Regions from separate parts of the Flavimobilis sp. BM9 genome, predicted to be linked through region 1. Evidence: predicted binding sites of a transcription regulator. Region 1 holds the regulator's gene; each other region holds the start of a gene.

Region 1 (7,841 bases):
CACCGACCAGCGGAGACACGATGAGCGAGAACTTCCCCCCTAACCCGGACGGCACCGACGGAGTGCCCGGCTCGGGCGGTCAGCCGCAGGACCCCGGCGCGCAGCCGCCGTACGGTCAGCCCTACGGCCAGCAGCCTCCATTCGGCCAGCAGCCCGGCGCGCAGCCGCCGTACGGTCAGCCCTACGGTCAGCAGCCCCCCTATGGCCAGCAGTCGCCCTTCGGTCAGCAGCCGTACGGCCAGTTCCCGAACGCGGGCGGCGGCACCCTCGGCGTCCCTGCGCACGGCCCCTTCTCGTTCGGCGAGGGCTTCACCGTCGCGTGGCGCGCGTTCGGGGCGCGAGCGGGGATGTGGCTGGGCCTGATGGCCATCTGCGCCGTCGTGAGCCTGGCGACTTCGACGTTCCTCGGCGGTCCGGTGGACTGGAACGCCAACGTGAACGGGGAGTCGTTCAGTGCGGCCAACCTCTTCCCGAGCCCGTCGTGGGCCGCGACCGCCCTCCTGCGGGACCTGGCCGCGCAGCTTGTCGTCGCGATCCTGACGATCAAGCTGACGCAGCACGCCGTGCGTCAGGTCCGCGGTGAGCAGGTGACGTTCAGCTCGTTCTTCACGACCGTCAACGGGAACGCGACCATCATCTCTGCGCTCGTCATCGCGGCGGCGACGATCCTGGTCGACCGCGCGCCGTTCATCGGGCCGCTCGCGGGCATCGCCCTCAGCGCACTGACGATCTTCGTCGGCGCGTTCGCCGCCGAGCCCGGTGCCAGGGGCATCAGCCCTCTCCAGGAGAGCGTCCAGCTCTTCATCCAGCGTCCGGGCGCAGCCCTCGCGACCTTCGCCGGCGGGTTCCTCCTGATCCTCGGCGGCTTCATCACGTGCTGCGTCGGGCTGCTCGTGGCGGTCCCGCTCGCGTCGCTGTACAGCGGGTACGGGTTCCAGCGGATCCTGGGGCGTCCGCTCGGCTGAGGCCGACCGCGCCAGCGGGCGGCGGCACCCGGTGCCGCCGCCCGTCCTGCTCCTTCGCCCGGGTGAAGGTCCGCAGAGGGTGCATGTCCCCTGGGTATTTGGGCCTTTCGTCACTACGCTGTGGGGCGATGACGTGCGGTATCGCGCGGAGTCCCGGCGCCCGCCGGTGTGTCCGGCCCCGATCTGAGGAGCGAACAATGTCTGACAGCAACGTCCCGCCGTACCCGGGCGAGGTGCCCGGTCCGGACGGTCAGCCGCCGTACGGCGCGCCGACGCCGCCGCCGGGGCAGCCCGCTCCGGGTCAGCAGCCCTACGGCCAGCAGCCGCCCGCGGGTCAGCCTTACGGCCAGCAGCCGTACGGCCAGCAGCCGCCCGCGGGTCAGCCTTACGGCCAGCAGCCCTACGGCCAGCAGCCGCCCGCGGGTCAGCCCTACGGTCAGCAGCCCTACCAGGGCGCGCCCGGGCAGAGCCCGATCGATGTCGGCGCGGCCTTCTCATACGGCTGGGACAAGTTCACGAAGAACATCGGCCCGATCCTCCTGGGCGCACTCGCGTGGGCGGTCGGTATCGGCATCCTGATCGGGATCTTCTACGCCATCATCATCGGTGGCGCCGCCGCGGCGTCGTCGCTCGACTCGGACGGGGGCTTCCTCGCGGTCGGCTTCGGCAGCATGGTTCTCTTCCTCGGCGTCTCGCTGCTGCTCGGCATGTTCTTCCAGGCGGCTGCGACGAACGTCGGGCTCGTCGCGACGACGGGTCGCTCGATCACGGTCGGTGACTTCTTCTCGATCCCGAACTTCTCGAAGGCTCTGCTGACAGCACTCCTGGTCGGCGTTGCCACCGCGGTGTCCATGATCGTCGTCGTCGGCCCGCTCGCCGTCGGGTTCTTCGGGATCTTCGCGCTCCATTTTGCGATCGACAAGGGGCTCGGTGCCGTCGACGCGATCAAGGCCAGCATCGACGTCGCACTGAAGAACGCCGGTCAGGTGGCGCTCCTCATGCTGCTCGTCTACGTCGCCAACTCTGTCGGCAGCGCGCTCTGCGGGGTCGGCCTCATCGTGTCGATGCCGGTCGCGATGATCGCGACCGCGTACTGCTACCGCCGCGTGGTGGGTCAGCAGCCCGCCTGACGCGCTCAGCAAGGGGCCCGGCACACCGAAGGGTGTGCCGGGCCTCCTGCGTGTCTGCGCGGTAGGTCAGGCAGGGTCGGTGACGAAGTCGATGAGCTCCTCGACGCGCCCGAGGAGTGCGGGCTCGAGGTCCGCGTACGAGCGCACGGTTCCGAGGATCCGCTTCCATCCTTGCGCGACGTCCGCCTGATTAGCGTGGGGCCAGCCGAGCTCGCGCAGGATCCCGGTCTTCCACTCGGTGCCCCGCTCGATGACCGGCCAGTTCTCGAGACCGATGCGCGCTGGTCGCACGGCCTGCCACACGTCGACGAACGGGTGGCCCAGCACCTTGACGGTGCCGTTCGGAACGAGGCGCAGCGCCTCGTCGGCGAGGCGCCGCTCTTTCGTCCCAGGCAGCAGGTGGTCGACGAGGACGCCGACGCGACGCTCTCGGGTCGGTCGGAACTCGCGCAGCGCGTCGGCGAGGTTGTCGACGCCGTCGAGCAGCTCGACGACGACACCCTCGACGCGCAGGTCGTCACCCCAGACGCGCTCGACGAGCTCGGCGTCGTGCTTGCCCTCGACCCAGATGCGTGAGCCGCGTGCCACGCGGGCGCGTGCGTCGCGCACGACCGTCGACCCGGACGCGGTGCGCGTCGGGGCGGCGGGAGCACGGCCGACGGGCGCGGTGAGGACGACAGGTTCGCCGTCGATCCAGAACCCTGGGCCGAGCGGGAACGTGCGTGTCCGGCCGGCGCGGTCCTCAAGCTCGACGACGTGCTGACCGCCGGACTTCTCGACGCGGACGACGGCACCGACCCAGCCGGTCATGACCTCCTCGACGACGGTCCCGCGCTCGGCGGGCACGGGACGGGAGACGGGGCGCCGGGGGTGGTGGTCCGAGCCGCCGGACAGGACGTCAGAGCCATAGCGATCGTGCACCTGGCCACCCTAGCTGGCGGCCGGAGATCGTCGGGTGAGCGTGCGTGATGCTGATCGCGGCGTCAGTCCACAGGTCTGTCGTATCGGTCGCGCCGCGAGCGTGGGTGCCCTAGTTTGTCGGTCATGTCTCAGGGGGTGCGGGGAGTGAAGGTCGGGGTTCCGGCGAGGGCAGCGTGGGTTGCCGCGGTGTTGTTGCTGGTGGGGTGCACGGGGCAGGTCGAGGTTCAGCCGCCTGCCGGTACGGCCACCGCTGGCGGTGTCTCGTCCGCCCCGACGCCAGCGCCTTCGGCGTCTCCGCCCGCGCCGTCAGGGACACCCGTCCCGGGTCCCACGATCGCTCCGCCGCCGCCGAAGCCCGTCGCACCCGACACGCTCGATGACCCCACCCCTGAGGGGGCGCTGTCAGCGATCAGGTACTTCTACGACCTCTACCCGTACGCGTATGCGACGGGCGACATCGAAGGCCTCAAGGATGTCAGCGGCAACGCCTGCGGCTACTGCATGAAGCTGATGGACCGCATTGAGAAGTTCAAAGCTGACGGGGGAGAAGCCGCTGGCTTCGTGGTGGAGTTTGCCGACGCCAAGTACGACGAGGAGACAGCCACGACCTTTCACGTCGACTTTCAAGTTTGGTTCGAGGTCGCTCCGGGAGTAGTCCGCCTGTCGCCCGGTGGCAAGGTCGAGGACGTCGACGGCCAGAAGCTCGACCTCCTGATCTCGGTCGATCTCGAGGAGACGTGGGAACTCGGCAAGGTGTTGGAAGTTGACAGTGCGAGCTAGGGCTATGGCTCGCCTCATATTCCGCGTGCACGCAAGTCTCATGATCCCCGTAGCAGTGTTGGGTGGGTCGATCGAGGATCCGGTGGGAATTCATGGCGGTACTGACGGCGCTGGCGTGAACATCAGAGGCGAGAGGCGTGTGGGAGATGATCACCGCACCACTGGGAAGCGCCCGCCTGTCGCGCGCACGCGAGCGATGGATCCGGGGGAGTGCTCGATCGCTGAGCTGACGGCGAACCCTGGTGTGGCGTTCTGGTGCTCGGCGGCGATCGGTGAGAGTGCTGGGTGCGGGGAGGACGAGCGGTTCCGGGTGCCGTACCTGCGTAGCGTCTGGGACACGTCGACCGGGGCGTGGGGTCCGTGGACTCTCTACCGGGATGCGGGGTGCGAGGGCGACGGGGACCCGGGCGAGGGTGACGTCGGCGCGGAGGTCGAGCGGGAGATCAAGCGGCTGGAGCTGAAGGGCTCCCCGCTGGGGCGAAGCCCGGGCACCGCCGCGACGTACGTACAGACGGACACGATCGTGTGGACGGACGCGGTGCCGCAGGTGTTCGACCTGACGATCCTCGGGCAGGCGGTCGAGCTCGAGATGACGCCGGTCCAGTTCTCGTGGGACTTCGGGGACGGCTCTCGGCCTCTGGTCACGACCAAGACAGGAGGGCCCTACCCCGACAAGTCGGTGAGCCACGTCTACACACGTCTGGAGACGGTGCAGATCACGCTGACGACGACGTGGAGCGGACGCTACCGCCTGGCGGGTTCGCAGGCGTGGCTGCCGGTGAGCGGCATGGCGACGACGACCAGCGTCGACGATCCCCTTGAGCTGCGCGAGTACCGCACGCGTCTCGTCGCCGGCCCGTTGGAGGACTGAACCGACCCTCGGTGCGACTTCGCGCACAGCGTGACGCAGACCGCCGTCCCCACATCGCGCGGCCCGTTAAGATTGGCACTCGAAGGCCGGGAGTGCGAACAGCTGGCTCCCCGGGATCGGTCCGGCGCGACGGAGGAGGCGGCGCAAGATGAGCTCAGAGCGCAGGCTCGACGTGCTGCGTGCGATCGTCGAGGACTATGTGACGACGCGCGAGCCCGTGGGCTCGAAGCTTCTCGCCGAGCGGCACAGCCTCGGCGTGTCTCCGGCGACGATCCGCAACGACATGGCGGCGCTCGAGGAAGAAGGCCTGATCGCGCAGCCTCACACGTCGGCAGGTCGCGTCCCGACCGACCGCGGCTACCGGCTCTTCGTCGACCAGCTTGCGGAGGTCAAGCCCCTCTCGCGGCCCGAGCGCCGCGCGATCTCCGTGTTCCTCGACCAAGCCGTCGACCTCGACGACGTGATCTTCCGGGCCTCGCGACTCCTCGCGCACCTCACGCAGCAGGTCGCAGTCGTGCAGTACCCGTCTCTCCGGCGGTCGGGGCTGCGCCACCTCGAGCTCGTCCCGGTCCCGGGCAGCCGCCTGCTGGTCGTCATCATCACGGACACGGGCCGCGTCGAGCAGCGCACCCTGTCCCTGAGCGAGGACGTCGACGAGGCGCTGATCGCGATCGTCCGCGGCCGCCTCAATGCGGCCGTCCTCGGACGGCGGCTCCCGGAGATCCGGGAGGCGTTGCCCGGCCTGCTCGAGCAGTTCGACGAGACGCAGCGCCCGCTCGTCCAGGAGATCTTCGACCTCCTTGCCGACACCCTCGCGGAGGAGACGGAGGAGCGCATCGTCCTCTCCGGAGCATCTAACCTTGCGCGCAGCGACGCCGGGCTCGAGAGCTCGCTGCGGCCCGTCCTCGAGGCGCTCGAGGAGGAGGTCGTCCTGCTCGGCCTGCTCACCGAGATGTCCGAGGACTCGCGCGGCGTGGCCGTGCGCATCGGTCATGAGACGCAGCATGCCGGGCTCTCCGTCACCTCCGTCGTCAGCACCGGTTACGGTACTGAGGGTGACTCGGTCGCGCTCCTCGGCTCGATCGGTCCGACCCGGATGGACTACCCGGGGACGATCGCCTCCGTGCGCGCTGTCGCCCGGTATCTCACGCGCATCCTCGCCACCTGACCGGACGCGCCCGCGCTGCGGGAACGCGCCACCCTCGACCCACCACCAGGAAGCAGCTTCGTGACGGACTACTACGAGATCCTCGGCGTCCCGCGTGACGCGACCCAGGACCAGATCAAGAAGGCCTACCGCAAGCTCGCGCGCGAGCTCCACCCGGACGTCGCCGGGGCGGACGCCGAGGACCGGTTCAAGGACGTGACTCGCGCGTACGAGGTTCTGGGCAGCCCGGACAAGCGCCAGTCGTACGACATGGGTACCGACCCGTCCTCGCCCGGCGGCGGCCAGGGTGGCGCGTTCGGCTTTCAGGACATCTTCGAGACGTTCTTCGGGGGCGGCCAGGCGCAGCGTGGGCCGGTGCCGCGCTCGCGCCGCGGCCAGGACGCTCTCGTCCGCCTCGACATCGACCTCGCAGAGGCGACGTTCGGCACGCGCCGCGAGCTGCCCGTCGACACGGCTGTCGTCTGCAGCACGTGCGGCGGCTCGTGCTGCCGACCGGGGACGTCCGTCCGCACCTGTGAGGTGTGCGGCGGCCGAGGCTCGGTCCAGCGGGTCGCGCGTTCCTTCCTCGGCCAGGTCATGACGACCGCGCCGTGCTCAGCCTGCCAGGGCCACGGCACGACCGTCCCCGAGCCGTGCCCGGACTGCGCGGGCGAAGGCCGCGTGCGCAGCCGCCGCACGCTCGTCGTCGAGGTCCCCGCCGGAGTAGACACGGGTACCCGGATCAAGATGACCGGCCAGGGCGAGGCGGGCCCCGCCGGTGGCCCTGCCGGCGACATCTACGTCGAGATCCGCGAGAAGAAGCACGAGCGCTTCATCCGCCGCGGCGACGACCTGCACTGCACGCTCGAGATCCCGATGACGGCAGCCGCGCTCGGCACGACGATCGAGCTCGAGACCCTCGACGGGCTCCAGGAGGTCGTGTGCCCGCCCGGCACGCAGCCCGGTGACACCGTCACCTTGCGCAACCTCGGCGTCGGTCACCTGCACGTCGGCGGTCGCGGCGACCTCGAAGTCCACGTCGACGTCGTCGTCCCCACCTCGCTCGACGAGGAGCAGGCCGAGCTCCTGCGCCGTCTCGCCGCGCTGCGCGGAGAGGAGAAGCCCGAGGCAAAGGTGTCCGCAGCGCACCCGGGTGTCTTCGCCCGCCTGCGTGAGAAGATCGCAGGCCGCTGACCGCACTCGACGTGAGAGGGTGCGCAGATGAGCGCTCCGGTATTCCTGGCTGAGTCCGCCCGCCTCGAGCAGTACCCCGCCGGGTCGGTGTACGTGCTCGACGGACCGGAGGGACGGCACGCGGGTGTCGTCCAACGGCGCCGTGCCGGCGAGCAGATCGACGTGGTCGACGGCGAGGGCCTCCGCCTGCGCTGCACGATCCGCGATGTCCACGACTCTCAGGTGACCCTCGAGGTCGACGAGGTGTGCCGCGACCGCGACCCGGCCCCGCACCTCGTGCTCGTCCAGGCCCTCGCCAAGGGGGACCGCGACGAGCTCGCGATCGAGGCTGCGACCGAGGTCGGCGTCGACAGCGTGATCCCGTGGCAGGCGTCACGGTCGATCGTCGTGTGGCGCGGCGACCGTGCCGCGCGCTCGCGAGCCCGCTGGGTCGCGACCGTCCGCACCGCCACGAAGCAGGCGCGCCGCGCGCGGGTCCCTGAGGTGGAGGAGGCGCTGACGACGTCGCGCCTCGCCGTGCGCACCGCCGAGGTCGTGTCGGGTGGGGGCGCTGTTCTCGTCCTGCACGAGGAGGCGACGACGCCGATCTCCGCCGCGAACGTCCCGGAACCGGGAGTCGAGGCTCAGGTGCTCGTCGTCGTCGGGCCAGAAGGCGGGATCGCCGCCGAGGAGCTTGCAGAGCTCACCGAGGCGGGCGCACAGCCCGTCCTGCTGGGTCCGCACGTCCTGCGCACCTCGACCGCAGGGCCCGTGGCGCTCGCGCTCCTCGCGGACCGGCTGGGGTTCTGGGGCGGTCGCTGAGCGACCGCTGGAGCCAGCGGCTCAGCGCGTCA
Region 2 (7,841 bases), on a different contig from region 1:
TGGCCGGGCAGCGCGAAGATCGGGACCTGGCCCTCGCCCTCGCCGAGCATCCCGAAACCCTGGTGGCGGCCGGGGCTCACGGCCACGTGGTCGAACCGCACCGTGCCGAGCGGCCCCAGCACGTCCTTGAGCGTGTCGTGCGTCCCTTCGGACAGGCCGCCCGTCGTGATGAGCAGGTCGGCGCGCACGAGCTGGTCCTCGATCATCTCTCGCAGCGTCGCGCGGTCGTCGGAGACCGCCGCGACGGGGATCGCGACCGCGCCCGCGTCCTGCACCGCGATCGCGAGCGCCTGCCCGTTCGCGTTGTAGACGCCGTCGCCGCGGCGGCCAGGCTCGATGAGCTCGGACCCGACGGGGAGGATCACGACGCGCGGACGCGGGTGCACCCGCAGCCGCTGGCGGCCGAGCGCCGCGGCGAGGGAGATCTGCCGGGCGCCCAGGCGCACCCCTGCCGCGATCGCGACCTGGCCCGCGACGACGTCGGCCGCGGCGTGGCGCACCCCTGCGCCTGCCGGCGAGGGGCGCAGGACGCGCACGGTCGCCGTGCCGCGGTCCGTCACCTCGAGCGGGAGGACCGTGTCCGCGCCGAGCGGCACGGGCACGCCCGTGCTCACCCGGATCGCCTGCCCCGGCACGAGCCGCACGGGCTCGACCGCACCCGACCACACGTCCTGGACGACGGGCAGCGACACCGCGCCGCCGTCGGCAGCGCCGTAGACGTCGTCGTGCCGGACGGCGTATCCGTCGTGGAGCGCGACGTCGCGCGCGGGCACGTCCGCGGGCGCCAGGACGTCCTCGGCGAGGATGCACCCCGCCGCGTCCGCGAGCACGACGTCGAGCGGTGGCACGGGGCGCAGCGCGGCGAGCGCCTCCGAGAGGTGGGTCTGGACCGGTCTCACGATCGCATCACGGCTGCAGCGTCCTCACGTAGCCCTCGAGCCAGTCACGGAAGTCGCCGCCCAGGTCCTCACGGTCGCACGCGAGCTGCACCACGGCCTTGAGGTAGTCCAGGCGGTCGCCCGTATCGTAGCGCCGCCCCCGGAACACGACGCCGTACACGCCGCCGCCCTGGTCAGCAGGCATGCGGGCGAGCTCGGCGAGCGCGTCGGTCAGCTGGATCTCGCCGCCTCGGCCAGGCTTCGTGTGCTCGAGGACCTCGAACACGGCGGGGCTCAGGACGTAGCGCCCGATGATCGCGAGGTTGCTCGGCGCGTCCTCGGGCGCGGGCTTCTCGACGAGCGCGTCGATGCGGACGACGTCGGCCGGGGGCACGTCGAGGCCGTCGCCCACCTCGGCGACAGGCGAGACGGCCGCGCACCCGTACATGGAGATCTGCGCCGGGTCGACCTCGAGCAGCGCGACGACGGACCCGCCGGTGCGCTCGGCGATCGCCGTCATCACGGGGAGGATCGGGTCGCGCGCGTCGATGAGGTCATCACCGAGGAGAACTGCGAACGGCTGGCGGCCGACGTGGTGCTTGGCTCGCAGCACGGCGTGCCCGAGGCCGAGCGGCTCGCCCTGGCGTACGAAGTGGATGTCCGCGAGCCGCGTCGACTCCTGGACCGCCTCGAGCCGCGTGTCGTCCCCCTTGGCCTCGAGGTTGGCCTCGAGCTCGGGGACCCCGTCGAAGTGGTCCTCGAGGCTGCGCTTGGACCGCCCGGTGATGAACAGGACGTCGTCGAGACCTGCTGCGACGGCTTCCTCGACGACGTACTGGATGGCCGGCTTGTCCACGATCGGGAGCATCTCTTTGGGGGTGCTCTTGGTCGCGGGGAGGAACCGGGTGCCGAGTCCTGCTGCAGGGATGACTGCCTTGGTGATCGCCATGCCGAGAGCCTAGCCGCGGTCCTCGGGATCCGCAGTTGACCGGATGCACACAGAACTTTGAGACACTGGAGGCATGAACGGAGCGACACAGCCCTACCCGATCCACGCGGCCCTCGAGATCGAGGACGCGAAGAACGCGCTGCGGGCTGCCATCCGTTCGAACCGTCAGCAGCGGTCCCCGCGGTTGCGGCAGGAGGCCGCAGAGTCGTTCGCCGACGTCCTCGCGTCCGCCGACGAGCTCGCCGACGTGAGGTGCGTCGCGGCATACGTCGCGCGCCCGCACGAGCCCGGCACGCTGCCGCTGATCGAGCGTCTTGCCGAGCGTGGGGTGCGCATACTGCTGCCCGTGCTGGGCGCTGGGCTCGAGCGAGGCTGGGCACCTTACGCGGGGGCCGACGACCTCCAGGAGCGGGCGCCCGGCCGCCCGCCGGAGCCGGGAACCGAGTCGCACGGCCCGGAGGCCCTCCAGGAGGCCGACGTCGTGATCGCGCCCGCGCTCGCGGTCGACACGACGGGGATGCGGCTCGGCCAGGGCGGCGGGTGGTACGACCGCGCCCTGAGCCACAAGCGTCCGGACGCGCTCGTCGTCGCGATGGTGTTCCCGGAGGAGATCTACGACGCCGCCGAGCGGCCGATCCCCCACGAGCCGCACGACGTCCCTGTCGACGCGATCGCGACGCCGTCGGGCTGGACGGCGATCGCCGCGACGTCGCAGGTCTAGCGGGAGGCTCGCACCCTCGTGGGTCGCGGGAGCGGTCCGCTCCCGTCGCCGACGGCCGCGGAGCCCGCCCGGGCCCCGCGCCGTGCCCCTGGGCGCCTGCCCCGGCTACTCGACGGGCTCGAGCACCAGGGTCGATGCTGCCGCACCTGTGACTGCAGCCGGGGTGAACGGCCACGCGAACGTCTCCCCGCGTACCCACGCGCCCAGCTGGTCGGCGTAGTGCGTGTGCCCGGGATGACCCGAGACGCCCGTGACGACCACCCACCGTGACGCGTCGAGGTCGGCGAGGTCGACGACCATGCGCATGGAAGGGCCCGCCGTCACGGAGAAGTCGCGCGCGCCGGTGACCGTGTGGCGCGCCGAGGCGTCCCACGCGGTCGCGTTGACGATCGACGAGCCTCCTGCAAGCTGCTCGGCGCCGGGGTTGACGAGCATGCGCACGGGCGCAGGGACGCTGTCGCCGCCGAGCACGGGGTGGGCGAGGCGAAGCTGGTGCAGCCTGCCCCACTGCCACTCGGCAGGGTTCTTGCCGAGCGTCGTGGTCAGCTCCAGGCGTGCGCCCTCGAGCGCGTCCTTGAGGATCTCGTCGCGTGTCTCGACGACGTTGACCGTCCGCCGGTCGTCCCACCACGGCGACGTCGGGTCGGCCATGAGGCTGTCGACGACCGCGAGCCACCTGCTCCCGCCCGCCGACTGCATCGAGGAGGGGAGATCGTCGCCGAACGTCCGCTCGAGGAGGTGCGACCACACCGCCGCGAAGTACGCGGCGCCGGCCGAGTCGGCGTCCATCTCGTGGTCCCAGCCGCGCAGCAGGTCCTGGCCCTCGGAGAGGAAGCCCGGCGCGAGATCGACGTCGAGGAGCGCCGGCACGAGCAGGTGGGCGTACGGGCTCCACACGTCGGACTGCAGCGCAGCCATCGCCTCGACCGTGACGGGCGAGCCCGACTCGACCTGTCCCTTGATGAGGGCGCGGATCCGCTCGGAGCGGTAGCCGTAGTCCCAGTCGGAGGTGAGGAACGGCCCGACGCCGCGCTCGGCGACAGCCTGGTTGGCCGCGACGATGAACCCCTCGGCCGGGTCGAGCACGGCCGGCATGTCCTCCGGGGCGACGAATCCCGTCCAGTCGTAGCGCGAGTCCCAGCCGGGTCGCGGCCACGTGCCGTCGGAGGCGGCAGACCCGGGGACGGTGGCGCGCACGGGGATCTGCCCCGGCGCCTGGTAGCCGATGTGCCCGTCGACCGTCGCGAACACGATGTTCTGGGAGGGCACGGCGAACAGTGCTGCGGCTGCGGCGACGTCGGCCGCGTCCTCGGCGCGGTTGAGCGCGAAGACCGCGTCTGCGGTCCGGCCGGGCGACAGGGCGGTCCAGGCGAGGGCGACGCCGTACGTCTGGCCCGATCCGGGTGCGGTGCCGGTCGGGGTCCGCAGCGCGGCGACGACGTCACCGAGCTCGCCGGAGACGACGGGTCCGTGCGCGGTGCCGCGCACGGTGATGACGACGTCGTCACCACCGTTGACCTTGATCGTCTCCTCGCGCAGGGTGAGCGGCTGCCACTCGCCGTCGCGCAGGTACGTGTCGTCCTTGATCGCCTCGATGAAGAAGTCGGTGACGTCCGCGCCGAGGTTGGTCAGGCCCCACGCGAGCGAGGCGTTGTGGCCGATGATGACGCCTGGGAAGCCCGCGAAGGAGAACCCGGAGACGTCGTACGGGCACGCGTCGGACACAGGTGCGCACCGCAGGCCGACCTGGTGCCAGATGCTGGGCGCCGCGAGCCCGAGGTGCGGGTCGTTCGCGAGCAGCGGCTTGCCCGTCGCGGTGAGGTCGCCCGAGACGACCCACGAGTTGGAGCCGGTCCCCTCGCCGCGCGCGACGGTCTGCGGGACGGCCGCGAGCGCGGCTGCGGCCGTCGCGACCGCGTCCTGGAGCGACGCGTCGCCCCACGGCACGTCGTCGTGCGCAGCGGCGCCCTCCGCAGCGGTGCGCGCTCCCGTGCTGCCCTGCGCCTGGCCCTGGCCCGCGGTGCGGGCGGCGTGCTGCGCAGTCAGCTCGTCACGGTCGAGGATCGGTGCGTTGCCGGTGCTCGCGTAGCGGGGGAAGAGCTGCTCGACCTGATCGACGTCACCGACGATGCCGAAGGTGGCCGCCCGGTCGAGCTCCTCGTCGTAGTTGCCGCGCAGGTCCCAGGCCATCGCCTTGAGCCACGCGACCGAGTCGATCGGGTCCCAGGGCTCAGGTGCCGAGACGTCGACCTGCATGCCGAGGACCGTGTACTCGAGCGCGATCGACGACGTACCGCGCCCGGCGAGGTAGTCGTTGACGCCCGCCGCGTAGGCGGTGAGGTTGGCACGCGTCGTCTCGTCGAGGAGCGCCCACTCCTGCTCGGCGACGTGCCGCCAGCCGAAGGTGCGGATGACGCGGTCGGCGGCGATCGCGTCGGGGTTGTCCCCGACGAGCTCCGCGAGCCGGCCCGAGGTGACGTGCCGCCGGTAGTCCATCTCGAAGAAGCGGTCCTGCGCGTGGACGTAGCCCTGGGCGCGGAAGAGGTCGGCGCTCGACGTCGCGGTGATCTGCGGGACGCCCTGCTGTCCCCGCTCGACGGTGACCTCGGCCTGGAGCCCGGCGATCGGCACCTCTCCCGACGTGGCGGGGAACGGTCGGCGCACGGCGCCGACGACGACGACGCTCGCGGTGACCAGGGCGATCACGACGAGCGCCGAGAGGGCGATGAGCGAACGACGAAGGACGCGGGCACGACTGGGCACAGGCCGAGCCTAGCCCGTGGCCTCGATCGAGGTGTGAGGAAGCCGTCAGAACGGGCGTGGGCCCGGCACGTTAGAATCAGCACTCGGAGAGCTGGAGTGCCAGAGGCGGCCGACCGGTCGGCGCGCAGCCGAGGTCCCGCCGGCACCCCGCTCGGAGCACGACACGTCGCCGTCCTTGAGGAGTTCCGCCAGTGCCCACCTACGCGTACACCTGCACCGCGTGCGGTCACAGCTTCGACATCCAGCAGTCGTTCAGCGACGACGCCCTGACCGTGTGCCCGGAGTGCTCGGGCAGGCTGCGCAAGATCTTCAGCACCGTCGGCGTGACGTTCAAGGGATCGGGCTTCTACCGCACCGACTCGCGGTCGGGCTCGAAGAGCTCGGTGCCTGCGGCACCGTCGAAGCCTTCCGGCGGCTCGTCCTCGACGCCCGCTGCGTCCTGAGCCCGCGGTCGCCCACAGGGTGACCCACGGGGACCGTCGTCCCCACGTCCGTGGCCTGGCGGACACGGCACACCATCGCCGCCCTAGCGTCGCCGCATGCCTCCGCACGCCACGCCCCGACCTGACCGAACAGCACAGAGAGCCCGCCGCCAGCAGCTCCTGCGCACCCGTCTGTGGCGGTGGCGCGTCGTCGCGACGTGCCTCGCGCTCGGCGCGACGACCGCCGCGGTCGTCGGCGCCCTGCGCGTCCCCGACGCACCGACGCGTCCCGCCGTCGCCCTCGCCCGGGACACCGCGCCCGGCGAGCGCCTCGCCCTGACCATCGCCCGCCTGCCGACGCACCTCGGCCCGGCCTGCGCCGTGACCACGCCCGGCGAGATCGAGGACGAGACCCTCGTCGTCGCCCTGCCTGCGGGGACACTCCTGTGCCCGTCGATGCTCGCGAGCTCGCCAGCGCACGGGCTCGCACGTGATGGGGACGTCGTCGTCCCGGTCACCCTGACCGACCCCGCGGTGGCGGCCGCGCTCAAGCCCGGCGACCGGGTGAACCTCGTGCGCGGTCGCACGGCCGACGGCGACGGGCAGACGCGCATCGTGGCCCGCAGCGCCCTCGTGCTGCCCTCTCGCGCGGGCGGGGAGACCTCGTCCGGGAGCGGGCTCCTGGGGCCAGCGACCGGGACGGGCTCGGCGACGACGACCGTGCTCGTCGCCGTCCGACCCGACGAGGGCCTCGCCCTCGTGGACGCCTCCGTCTCGGGCTACGTCGGCGCGGTCATCGTGCAATGATGCTGACGAGAGGGACGTCCACGAGGACGCACCAAGGCTTGACGAACCCCAGAGGGAGACGACGCATGAAGGAGACCTTGAACGGTTTCAAGGAGTTCATCCTCCGCGGCAACGTGATCGAGCTGGCCGTCGCCGTGATCATCGGCACCGCGTTCTCGGGCATCGTCGCGAAGATCCAGGAAGGCGTGATCAACCCGCTCATCGCGGCGTTCTTCGCGGCTCCTGACCTGTCGTCGGTCGGCTCCTTCACGATCAACGACTCGGTGTTCATGCCCGGCCTCGTGCTGAACGCGATCATCAACTTCCTCATCGTCGCGGCCGTCATCTACTTCGTGATCATCCTGCCCATCAACAAGCTGGCGGCAGCCCGCAAGCGCGGCGAGGTCGCGGAGCCGGCCGCTCCGTCCGAGGACATCCTGCTGCTCCAGGAGATCCGCGACCTGCTCAAGCAGCAGAACGGTGGCGGGACCAGCACCACGCCGGGGAACTTGCCCTCCCTCTGAGGGACACAGCACGAACGAAGGAGCGAGCCGCCCCCGCGCGGGGTCGGCTCGCTCCTTCGTCATGTCTCGGGGCTGCGCGTCGCGCGACCTTCAGTCGCGGTAGCCGGCGCCACCCCAGTGGGGCGGGAGGTCTCGCAACAGATGGGCGTCGTCGCTCTCGCGCCCGGCACCCTCGGACCATCCCTCGCCGCGCTCGTCGGCGCTGATCCCTGAGACCTCAGCCGTCTCGGTCCCCCTCCGCACGACGCGGCGGGGCTTGCGACGGGCACCCTCGCCCCCCGGAGGTGGGACGGGCACAGGCTGGTCAGGTCGAGGATCGTGCGGGCTCACGCCCCCATCATCCCAGCCCTCGCGGGTCAGGAGCCGAGCGCGCGACGAACAGCGGCGTTCACGGCCGCGTCCACACGGTTCGACCGGCGCACGACCCCGAGCTCGGCGCGCAGGGCGCCCGCGAGCTGCTCGGCGTCGCGCTCGATACCGTCCGACCTGATCCATGCGGCGAGCTCGTCGATCTCGTTGTCGCCGTACGCGTTGATCGGCAGGCCAGGCTGCACGTCGGGGCGAGGGGTGCGCACGGACTCGACAGCCGTGTCTGACGCCGCCGTCACGAGGTCGACCTGGACCCCGCCGACCATCGCGAACCCGCCCTGCATCACCGCGTCCGGACCGGTGTGCCGAGCACCCTCGACGACCTCGGACGCCGAGCCGGGCGACGCGGCGTCGGCCTCGACAGGGGCTGGCGCCTCTGCGACGGGCGTCTCGTCGGCCACGGTCGACGCAGCCGAGAGCGCGGACACG
Region 3 (7,841 bases), on a different contig from region 1:
CGGGCGGCGTGCGCGATCGCCGTGAGGCGGGCGAGGATGCCGCCGAACCGGTCGGGCTCGGTCTCGCGGACGCGGCGGACCGCGTCGACCGCGGTGCGGGTGCTGCCCGCGACGCCCGTGTCAGCGAGGACGAACGTGAGCTCCGCGCCCGTCGGCAGGGCCTCGACGGTGCCGCCGTGGAACCACAGGGGAGACGTCGAGACGACGCCGTGCGCGTCGATGCCGCTCGGGGCGCCGTGGGCGACGCGCTCGGACGTCTGGATGAGGTCGTGACGCTCGCCGGAGGTGAGCTCCCGGCCGGCGAGGTCGGCGATCGCGGCGACGACGGCGGCGCCGGTCGCGGCGCTCGAGCCGAGCCCGCGCGAGGCGGGGATGTCGCTGCTGATGCGCAGCGCGACGTTCACGTCGGCGAGGTCGAACCAGCCGAGCGCGGCCTGCAGAGCCGCGACGGTGGGGCTGAGGCGGTCCGGCGCATCCGTGACAGGGCCGGAGTAGAGGGAGGACACGATGCGGCTGGGGCCGTCGGTGACGGTCACGTGCGCGGTGAGCGTCAGGGCCGGGACAGGCACCACGATCGCGGGGGCGCCGTGGACGACGGCGTGCTCGCCGAAGAGGATCGCCTTGCCGTGGCTGCGTCCCACGCCGCGACTCTGCGTCGCGGGGCGGCGCGGTTCCACACTGCTTCGCAAGGATCCTCCTGTCACGGTGCTCGACGTCGCTGACAGCACCGCGCCGGGTCACGGCCGAGTGCACGGCCCGAAATACCGTACATGCCTGGGTGAGGGGTGTCTGTGATCGGTTCGTGTGGGACGGACGCGCACCGGTGTGGGGCCGGTCACCCCAGGGGCGCGGGCTCCCGGGGCTGAGCGGCTCGTTCGTGGCTGCGCACGAGGTCGCGGGCGGCGTCGAGCGACGCGACGGCGGCCGTGAGGTTCACCCGCACGAGCGACAGGGCCGCAATGACGAGGCCGGCGCAGGCGGTCGCGAGGGTGTCGCGCTGGCTGGCGGGAAGGTCGGGGAGCTGGCGGGCGATGCCGGAGACGACGGCGGTGCGCAGCTCGGCTGCGTAGGCGTCGATCGTGCGCGCGACGGTGTCGTCGCGGGCGATCGGGGCGTTGGCGGCGGAGATGAGGAGGCAGCCGTTCATGGCGGCGCCGGAACCGGCGTGCTGGAGCGCGTCGCGCAGCCCGAGAAGGTAGCGGTCGAGGGCGTCGGGGGTGGCGTCGTCGCGCGCGAGCTGGCGTAGCGGCGGGCGGACGACCTCGTCGAGGTAGCTCGCGACCGCGGCGTCGAAAAGGCCGCGCTTCGAGCCGAACGCGTGGTAGATGCTCGAGCGTGAGAGGCCGGTGGCCTTCTCGAGGTCGGGGAGCGCGGCGCTCTCGTAGCCGTGCTCCCAGAAGACGGCGCGGGCGGCGCGGACGACCTCGTTCGTGTCGAACGTCTGGGTGCGGCCCATGTGACCCTCCTGGTGGTGAACTGATCGATCCAGTATATTCTAGATCGATCAGTCCACTAACGGCGCGCAGGGCGCGCTCAACCGAGGAGTCCCCATGGTCATCGCAGGCCTCGTGCTCGCAGGCGTCGCCGCCCTCGTGCACGTCTTCATCTTCTATCTCGAGTCGATCGCCTGGACGAGCGCCCGCGCCCGCGCCGTCTTCGGCACCGGCACCGTCGAGCAGGCCGCCGCGCAGCAGCAGCTCGCGTTCAACCAGGGGTTCTACAACCTCTTCCTCGCGATCGCCGTCGCCCTCGGCATCGGCCTCTACGCAGCCGGGCACACCGCCGTCGGCGCAACCCTCGTCCTCACCGGCGCCGGCTCGATGGCCGCCGCCGCCCTCGTCCTCCTCCTCTCGAGCCCCGACAAGGCCTCGGCAGCGCTCAAGCAGGGCCTCGCACCCGCGCTCGGCGTGATCGCCCTCGCCCTCGGCCTCGCACTCTGAAACCGAACGAAAGCAGAACATGACCCACGCAGCCAGCACCCAGGTCCAGCTCGTCTCCCGTCCCCACGGGTGGCCCACCCCCGAGAACTTCCGCACGGTCACCGTCGAGCTCGGCGACCTCGCCCCCGGCGAGGTGCGCGTCGCGAACGCGTTCCTCTCCGTCGACCCGTACATGCGCGGCCGCATGAACGACGTCAAGAGCTACGTCCCGCCGTTCGCCCTCGGCGAGACCATGACGGGCGGTGCGATCGGCCGCGTCGTCGAGTCCGCCGCCGACTCCTTGCCCGTCGGGACGCTCGTCCAGCACGACCTCGGCTGGCGCGACGTCGCCCAGGCAGACGCAACCGCGTTCCGCGCCGTCCCCGAGCTCCCCGGCGTCCCGCTCTCCGCGCGCCTCGGCATGCTCGGCATGACCGGCCTCACCGGATACGTCGGCCTCACCGCGATCGCCAGCATCAAGGAGGGCGACACGGTGTTCGTCTCCGGCGCCGCGGGCGCCGTCGGCACCGCTGCCGGGCAGATCGCCCGCCTCCTCGGCGCGAAGCGGGTCATCGGCTCGGCCGGCTCGGCCGAGAAGGTCGCGCTCCTCACCGAGAAGTACGGGTACGACGCCGCGCTCAACTACAAGGACGCGCCCGTCCGCGAGCAGCTCCCCGCCCTCGCGCCCGACGGCGTCGACGTGTTCTTCGACAACGTCGGCGGCGACCACCTCGAGGCTGCGCTCGACGTCATGAACACCGGCGGGCGCATCGCCCTGTGCGGCGCGATCACCGGCTACAACACGACCGAGCGGACGCCCGGCCCGGACAACATGGCGAACATCATCACGCGTGGCCTCACGCTCAAGGGCTTCACCCTCGGCAGCTACGTCCACCTCGCGCCCGAGTTCACCCAGAAGATGGCCGGCTGGTTCGCCGACGGCAAGATCGCCTACGACGAGACGATCGTCGACGGCGTCGAGAACGCCGTCGACGCGTTCCTCGACATGATGCGCGGCGGCAACGTCGGCAAGATGCTCGTCCGCGTCAGCCCGGACGCCTGAGCATCCCTCGCGGGGCGCGGTGTCGAGACGACGCCGCGCCCCGCCCGGCTGCGCAGTGCCGGACGGGGCGCGGTGGTCGTGGTCAGGACGCGGGGGCGTCCTGCGTGATCTGAGCGGGCGTGCCCTGGTGCTGCACCTCGATCTTCCGCGGCTTGGCCTGCTCGCTCACCGGGATGGTCAGCGACAGCACGCCGTCGGCGTAGCTCGCCGTGATCTGGTCGAGCGCGAGGCCGCGACCCACCGTGAGCTGGCGGGCGAACGTGCCCGACGGGCGCTCGCGGACCAGCCAGTCCGAGTCGCTCGAGCGTGCGGTCCGCTCAGCGCGGATCGTCAGGGTGCTGTCCTCGACAGAGATGTCGATCGTGCCCGGGTCTGCACCCGGCAGGTCGACCGCCAGCACGTAGTGGTCCTCCTCGCGCAGCAGGTCCATCGGCATCGCCGCGGAGCCGCGCGGGGTCGTCAGGACGGACGACATCAGGCGATCCATCTCCCGGAACGGGTCCCAACGTGTAGCCATCGTCACCACCTCCTCGAAGCACGACCTCGACCGTCGAAGTCGTCGAACGCCGTCAGCGGCTGCCCGCGGACGGGTTGGCTACATCTCCTGTTCTAGCACTCGTGCATGGTGAGTGCCAGCCTCGTTCGGCGAGAGCGAAACGTGCAGTCTCGCCGACGGGACCACCGTTGACCGGCCCTGCCGACGGTGCTTCGATGAAGAGTCGCCAGGGACCGTTCCTCGCCGAGGACCCCCGGCGCCGTGAGGGGTGAGCGAACCCATGACCAAGCACTCCGTGACGAAGCGCGTCCTTCCCGCCGTCGGGCTGCTCCTGGTCCTCGCCCTGGCGGCGTGCGCGCCCACGGCTCCCGAGGCCAGCGAGGCGGCCGGCGCGCCCGGGGTCTGGCAAGGGCTGTGGCACGGGCTGATCTCGCCGGTGACCTTCATCGTGTCCCTCTTCAACGACAAGGTCGGCATCTACGAGGTCAGCAACTCCGGCAGCTGGTACGACGCCGGGTTCATGCTCGGCGTGTCGGTCGCGCTCGGGGGCGCAGCCCGGGGCGGCGGATCAGCTGGGGCGCGCCGCACCACACGGCCGTGAACGTCGCACGTCCACACGGGACAGGTCCTGGCACGTGGGTGTGCCTGCAAGATGAGGGACATGACATCGAACATCCCCTCCCCGAGACAGCTACGTCTGATCATCGAGACCGACGACTTCGACAACGCCGTGCGGTTCTACCGCGATGTGCTCGGGATGCCGGAGCAGCTGGCCTTCGCAACTGAGGGCGACGACCGCGTGGCGATCCTGCACGCTGGCATCGCGACGATCGAGTTGGCCACCCCGACGCACGCCAAGAACATCGACGTTGTCGAGGGGGCGCCGCACACGCCCGGAGTGCTCCGGATCGCACTGGAGGTCGATGACACCGAGCAGGCTGTCGCGGCAGCACTCGACGGCGGCGCCGACCTGGTCGCCCCGCCGGTGAAGACGCCCTTCCAAAGTCTCAACGCCCGTATCCAGGGGCCGGCAGGCTGGCAGGTCACGTTCTTCCAGGAACTGGAGACGCTAGAGGAGCGGGGAGCGCGCGAGGGCTTCACCACCGACGACGTCCGCGACCGCTGAGCCCTGGCCCGGGGTGGCCGACTCTTGGTCGTCCGCGCTATCCGGCGGACGACCTGCTTGCCCACGTCAGCAAGGCGGGCCGAGCGGCGAGGCCCGAACCCAGCCCCGAAGATTCTCCGGGCAAGGGTCCGAGCCTTGTGCGCGGCGTGGGCCCCGTGGGGCTCGAACCCACGACCCGCGGATTAAAAGTCCGATGCTCTACCAACTGAGCTAGAGGCCCGGGGCGCGGGCCGGAGGACCGAGGTGCTCGCGGGGGCCGTGCCGCCGTGGACATGCTACGCGGACCGGGCGACCGGTCGTGCCACGTGAGGGCCGGACGTACGCTCGGAGGGTCGCCCGGCCGTTCGACGAGGAGCACCCATGGGCAAGCTGTACATCGACCTGTTCACCACGCTCGACGGCGTCGCGCAGGCGCCCGGCGGCCCGGACGAGGACCGCGACGGCGGGTTTCCGTTCGGCGGCTGGCAGGCGCCGCACATGGACGAGCTGGTCGGGGAGTCCGTGACCGCCGGGATCGAGGCGATGGACGCGCTCCTCCTCGGTCGCCGGACGTACGAGATCTTCGCGGCGTACTGGCCGCATCACCGTGACGACATCGGCGCGCAGCTCAACGCCGTCCCCAAGTACGTCGCGAGCCGCGGCAACCCCGACCTCACCTGGGAAGGTTCGACTCTCCTCGGCGCCGACCTCGCCGCAGCAGTGCAGGCGGTTCGAGACCGGCACGAGAGCACGCACGTGATCGGCAGCGTCAACCTCGTGCAGACGCTGCTCGCCGAGCGGCTCTTCGACGTCCTGACGCTGTGGGTGTACCCGGTCGTGCTCGGCCAGGGGAAGAAGGTGTTTCCCGACGGGGTGCGCGCCTCCGGGCTCCGGCTCCTCGAGCCGCCCGTCGCAGGCTCCTCCGGCACCGTCCAGCTCCGCTACGCCCCGACCGGTACGGACCCCGAGACCGGCACCGTCGGGGACCTCGACGGGTGACTCACACGCCGCCGAGCGCCCGGTAGGCCACACCGAACGCCACCGCGACGACCGCCGCCCCGACGACCGCGACGATCCGGTCGTCGCGGCTCCGCAGGCGACCCAGCACCATCCCGCCGACAAGCACGAGCGCACACACCCCCGCCGCGACCCAGTACGTCAGGCCCGTCGTCCCGCTCACCACGGTGATGCCGTAGACCGACTCACCCAACCCGATCCCGCCCAGCAGGGCGGTCCCCGCGGCCGCAGCGCGGCCGCCGTCCCGCAGCGACGCGGCCGCAGCCCCGACGAACGGCCCGACCACGAGGCCGATGACCCCGAACCGCACCGGGCTGTAGAACAGGTCGGCCACGTCGGCCGCCGCCGCGTACCCGAGCACGAGCAGGATGAAGCTCGCCGCACCCAGCACCGCGCCCAGCCGCCACCCAGGGCGGGCGATCGCCACGAGGCACGCGGTCAGCAGCGTCCACCCGCTCGCCGAGTTCGCGAACGGAGCCAAGGCGTCCGGCAGCCAGCCCTGCGCGTGAAACGTCGCAAACCCGAGCGACCAGCTCGCGGCAAGGACGAACACGACCGGGAGCGCAGCGCGGCGCACGGTCGGGGCGGGCGAGAGGAGAGTCGCGGTCATGACCTCATCCCACCAAGCGCAACCGCTCCGGCGCGTCGGCCGCAGGGATCATCCGTCACCGCCGCACCTCATCCCGCGGGCCTACGCCTTGCCACTGGCGGGCGAAGGCCCGGCGGCAGCAGAACGCGCCTAGGCTGGACCCATCATGGAGAAGAAGCTGAACCCCAACCCCCACATCCCCCTCGACCTGCCGACGGGGGAGCGCCTGCGCGCCGCCGTCGACCACTACGGCGAGGACAAGGTGGTGGCCAGCGCGATCGCCCTCCTGCGCGGGGAGAACGCCGGCAAGGACTTCCTCCTGTACGCGGGTGGCCGGCACGGCCTCGGCATCCTCGACGGCGCCCCGCCCCTGTACTGGCCTGAGCTGTGGGGCGCCCGCGCCCTGCTCCACGTGTGGGACGACTCCGCAGCACCGTTCGTCCTCAAGGGCCTGAGCAACCAGGCGTGGCGTGTGCGCGAGATGTGCCTGCGCGTGGTGCTCGAGCGGGGCATCCCCGCGCTCGACCAGCTCGTGCGTCTGACGGACGACGACAACGCGCGCGTGCGCAGCGCCGCCCTGCGCGCTCTCGCACAGCAGGGCGGCGCTGAGCACCACGCGGTCATCGCCCGGCACTTCTCCGACCGTGACAAGACCGTCCGTCCGGTCGCGCAGCAGGCGCGCGACACGCTCAGCTCGCGGCTCGCCGCCGCAGAGTGATCGGGACGGTCGTCACGAGCGCGACCACAGCCACGACCGCGGCCAGCCCGCCGAACATCGCCCAGTCGACCACCGGCAGGGGCGTGCCGAGCATCCCGTAGCCCGCGCCCACGAGCGCAGGCAGGACGGCGACCGTCCCGAGCAGCACGGCCGCACCGATGACGAACACCGCCTCGACGAGGACCATCGCCGTGAGCTGGCGACCCGTCGCGCCCGTGCGCCGCAAGAGCGCCAGCTCGCCGCCACGCTGACCCGAGAGCATCGCGAGCGTGTTCGCGCCCGCGAGCGTCACGAACCCCAGCAGCGCGAGCAGGAGGATCATCGACAGGTCCTGCATCGACCCGCCCGAGCCCTTGACAGCCTCGACGTGCGCGGCGACGTCACGCACGGGTGCGCCGAGCGTCGTCAGGCGCTGCTCGACGTCGTCCGCCGCGCCCGGCGCGGTCTGCACCAGGATCGAGTCGGGCTGGGCGGCGAGGCCGTGCGCGGCGAGCGTCGCCTCGCCGACGACGAGGTCGCCGAACCCGAGCGACCGCCCGTACACCACGACGATCGTCGCCGTGCGCTCCTCGCCGTCGGGCCACCGCACCTCGATCGAGTCGCCGTAGCCCTTGCCCGTGCCGAACAGCGCGTCGCGGCCCACCGCGACCGTGTCGACGCCGTCGAGCGCCGCGACCGAACCCTCGCGCACGTCGAGGTCGAGGATGTCCGAGCTCGCGCCGCGCGGCAGCACGGCGAGCGAGCCCGCCTCCCAGGACAGCGAGTCGAACAGCGGCATCTCCTCGTCGTCGTCCTCGATCTTCACGTCCGCCGGGATCGCGGCCGTCGCGAAGGTGGCAGCGACTCCCGGGACGGCGGCGACCTGCGCCGCCGTCGTGCCCGCCGACGCGTCGACCACGAGGTCCGCGTGCAGGCCGGCCGTGAGCTGCTCGCC

The links. Region 1 encodes HrcA, which represses chaperone genes, less so after heat shock. Its sites were predicted from a motif close to TTNGCACTCGNNNNNNNCGAGTGCNAA; they were not measured.
Region 2: the regulator HrcA is predicted to act here: its motif matches at 5,388-5,414, upstream of AC4F3Q_RS09925 (FmdB family zinc ribbon protein).
Region 3: the regulator HrcA is predicted to act here: its motif matches at 3,592-3,618, upstream of AC4F3Q_RS08625 (Hsp20/alpha crystallin family protein).

What each region holds. Positions count from the first base shown of each region.
Region 1 is NZ_JBZEMO010000006.1:116,542-124,382, forward strand. It holds gene AC4F3Q_RS11740 (FxsA family protein) at 21-965, shown strand; gene AC4F3Q_RS11745 (DUF2189 domain-containing protein) at 1,163-2,095, shown strand; gene AC4F3Q_RS11750 (DUF3097 domain-containing protein) at 2,162-3,016, opposite strand; gene AC4F3Q_RS11755 (DUF6318 family protein) at 3,140-3,796, shown strand; gene AC4F3Q_RS11760 (hypothetical protein) at 3,993-4,667, shown strand; gene hrcA (heat-inducible transcriptional repressor HrcA) at 4,816-5,835, shown strand; gene dnaJ (molecular chaperone DnaJ) at 5,896-7,008, shown strand; gene AC4F3Q_RS11775 (16S rRNA (uracil(1498)-N(3))-methyltransferase) at 7,036-7,809, shown strand; gene AC4F3Q_RS11780 (Gmad2 immunoglobulin-like domain-containing protein) at 7,839-7,841, opposite strand, start outside.
Region 2 is NZ_JBZEMO010000005.1:58,168-66,008, reverse strand. It holds gene AC4F3Q_RS09945 (molybdopterin molybdotransferase MoeA) at 1-899, opposite strand, end outside; gene AC4F3Q_RS09940 (UTP--glucose-1-phosphate uridylyltransferase) at 907-1,827, opposite strand; gene AC4F3Q_RS09935 (5-formyltetrahydrofolate cyclo-ligase) at 1,901-2,548, shown strand; gene AC4F3Q_RS09930 (penicillin acylase family protein) at 2,654-5,311, opposite strand; gene AC4F3Q_RS09925 (FmdB family zinc ribbon protein) at 5,503-5,754, shown strand; gene AC4F3Q_RS09920 (CpaB family protein) at 5,851-6,540, shown strand; gene mscL (large conductance mechanosensitive channel protein MscL) at 6,606-7,043, shown strand; gene AC4F3Q_RS09910 (hypothetical protein) at 7,400-7,841, opposite strand, start outside.
Region 3 is NZ_JBZEMO010000004.1:160,554-168,394, forward strand. It holds gene mvk (mevalonate kinase) at 1-641, opposite strand, end outside; gene AC4F3Q_RS08610 (TetR/AcrR family transcriptional regulator) at 836-1,456, opposite strand; gene AC4F3Q_RS08615 (DUF1304 domain-containing protein) at 1,551-1,940, shown strand; gene AC4F3Q_RS08620 (NADP-dependent oxidoreductase) at 1,960-2,982, shown strand; gene AC4F3Q_RS08625 (Hsp20/alpha crystallin family protein) at 3,065-3,499, opposite strand; gene AC4F3Q_RS08630 (hypothetical protein) at 3,759-4,079, shown strand; gene AC4F3Q_RS08635 (VOC family protein) at 4,140-4,604, shown strand; tRNA gene AC4F3Q_RS08640 (tRNA-Lys) at 4,752-4,824, opposite strand; gene AC4F3Q_RS08645 (dihydrofolate reductase family protein) at 4,965-5,582, shown strand; gene AC4F3Q_RS08650 (DUF6518 family protein) at 5,584-6,210, opposite strand; gene AC4F3Q_RS08655 (HEAT repeat domain-containing protein) at 6,356-6,907, shown strand; gene AC4F3Q_RS08660 (FtsX-like permease family protein) at 6,879-7,841, opposite strand, start outside.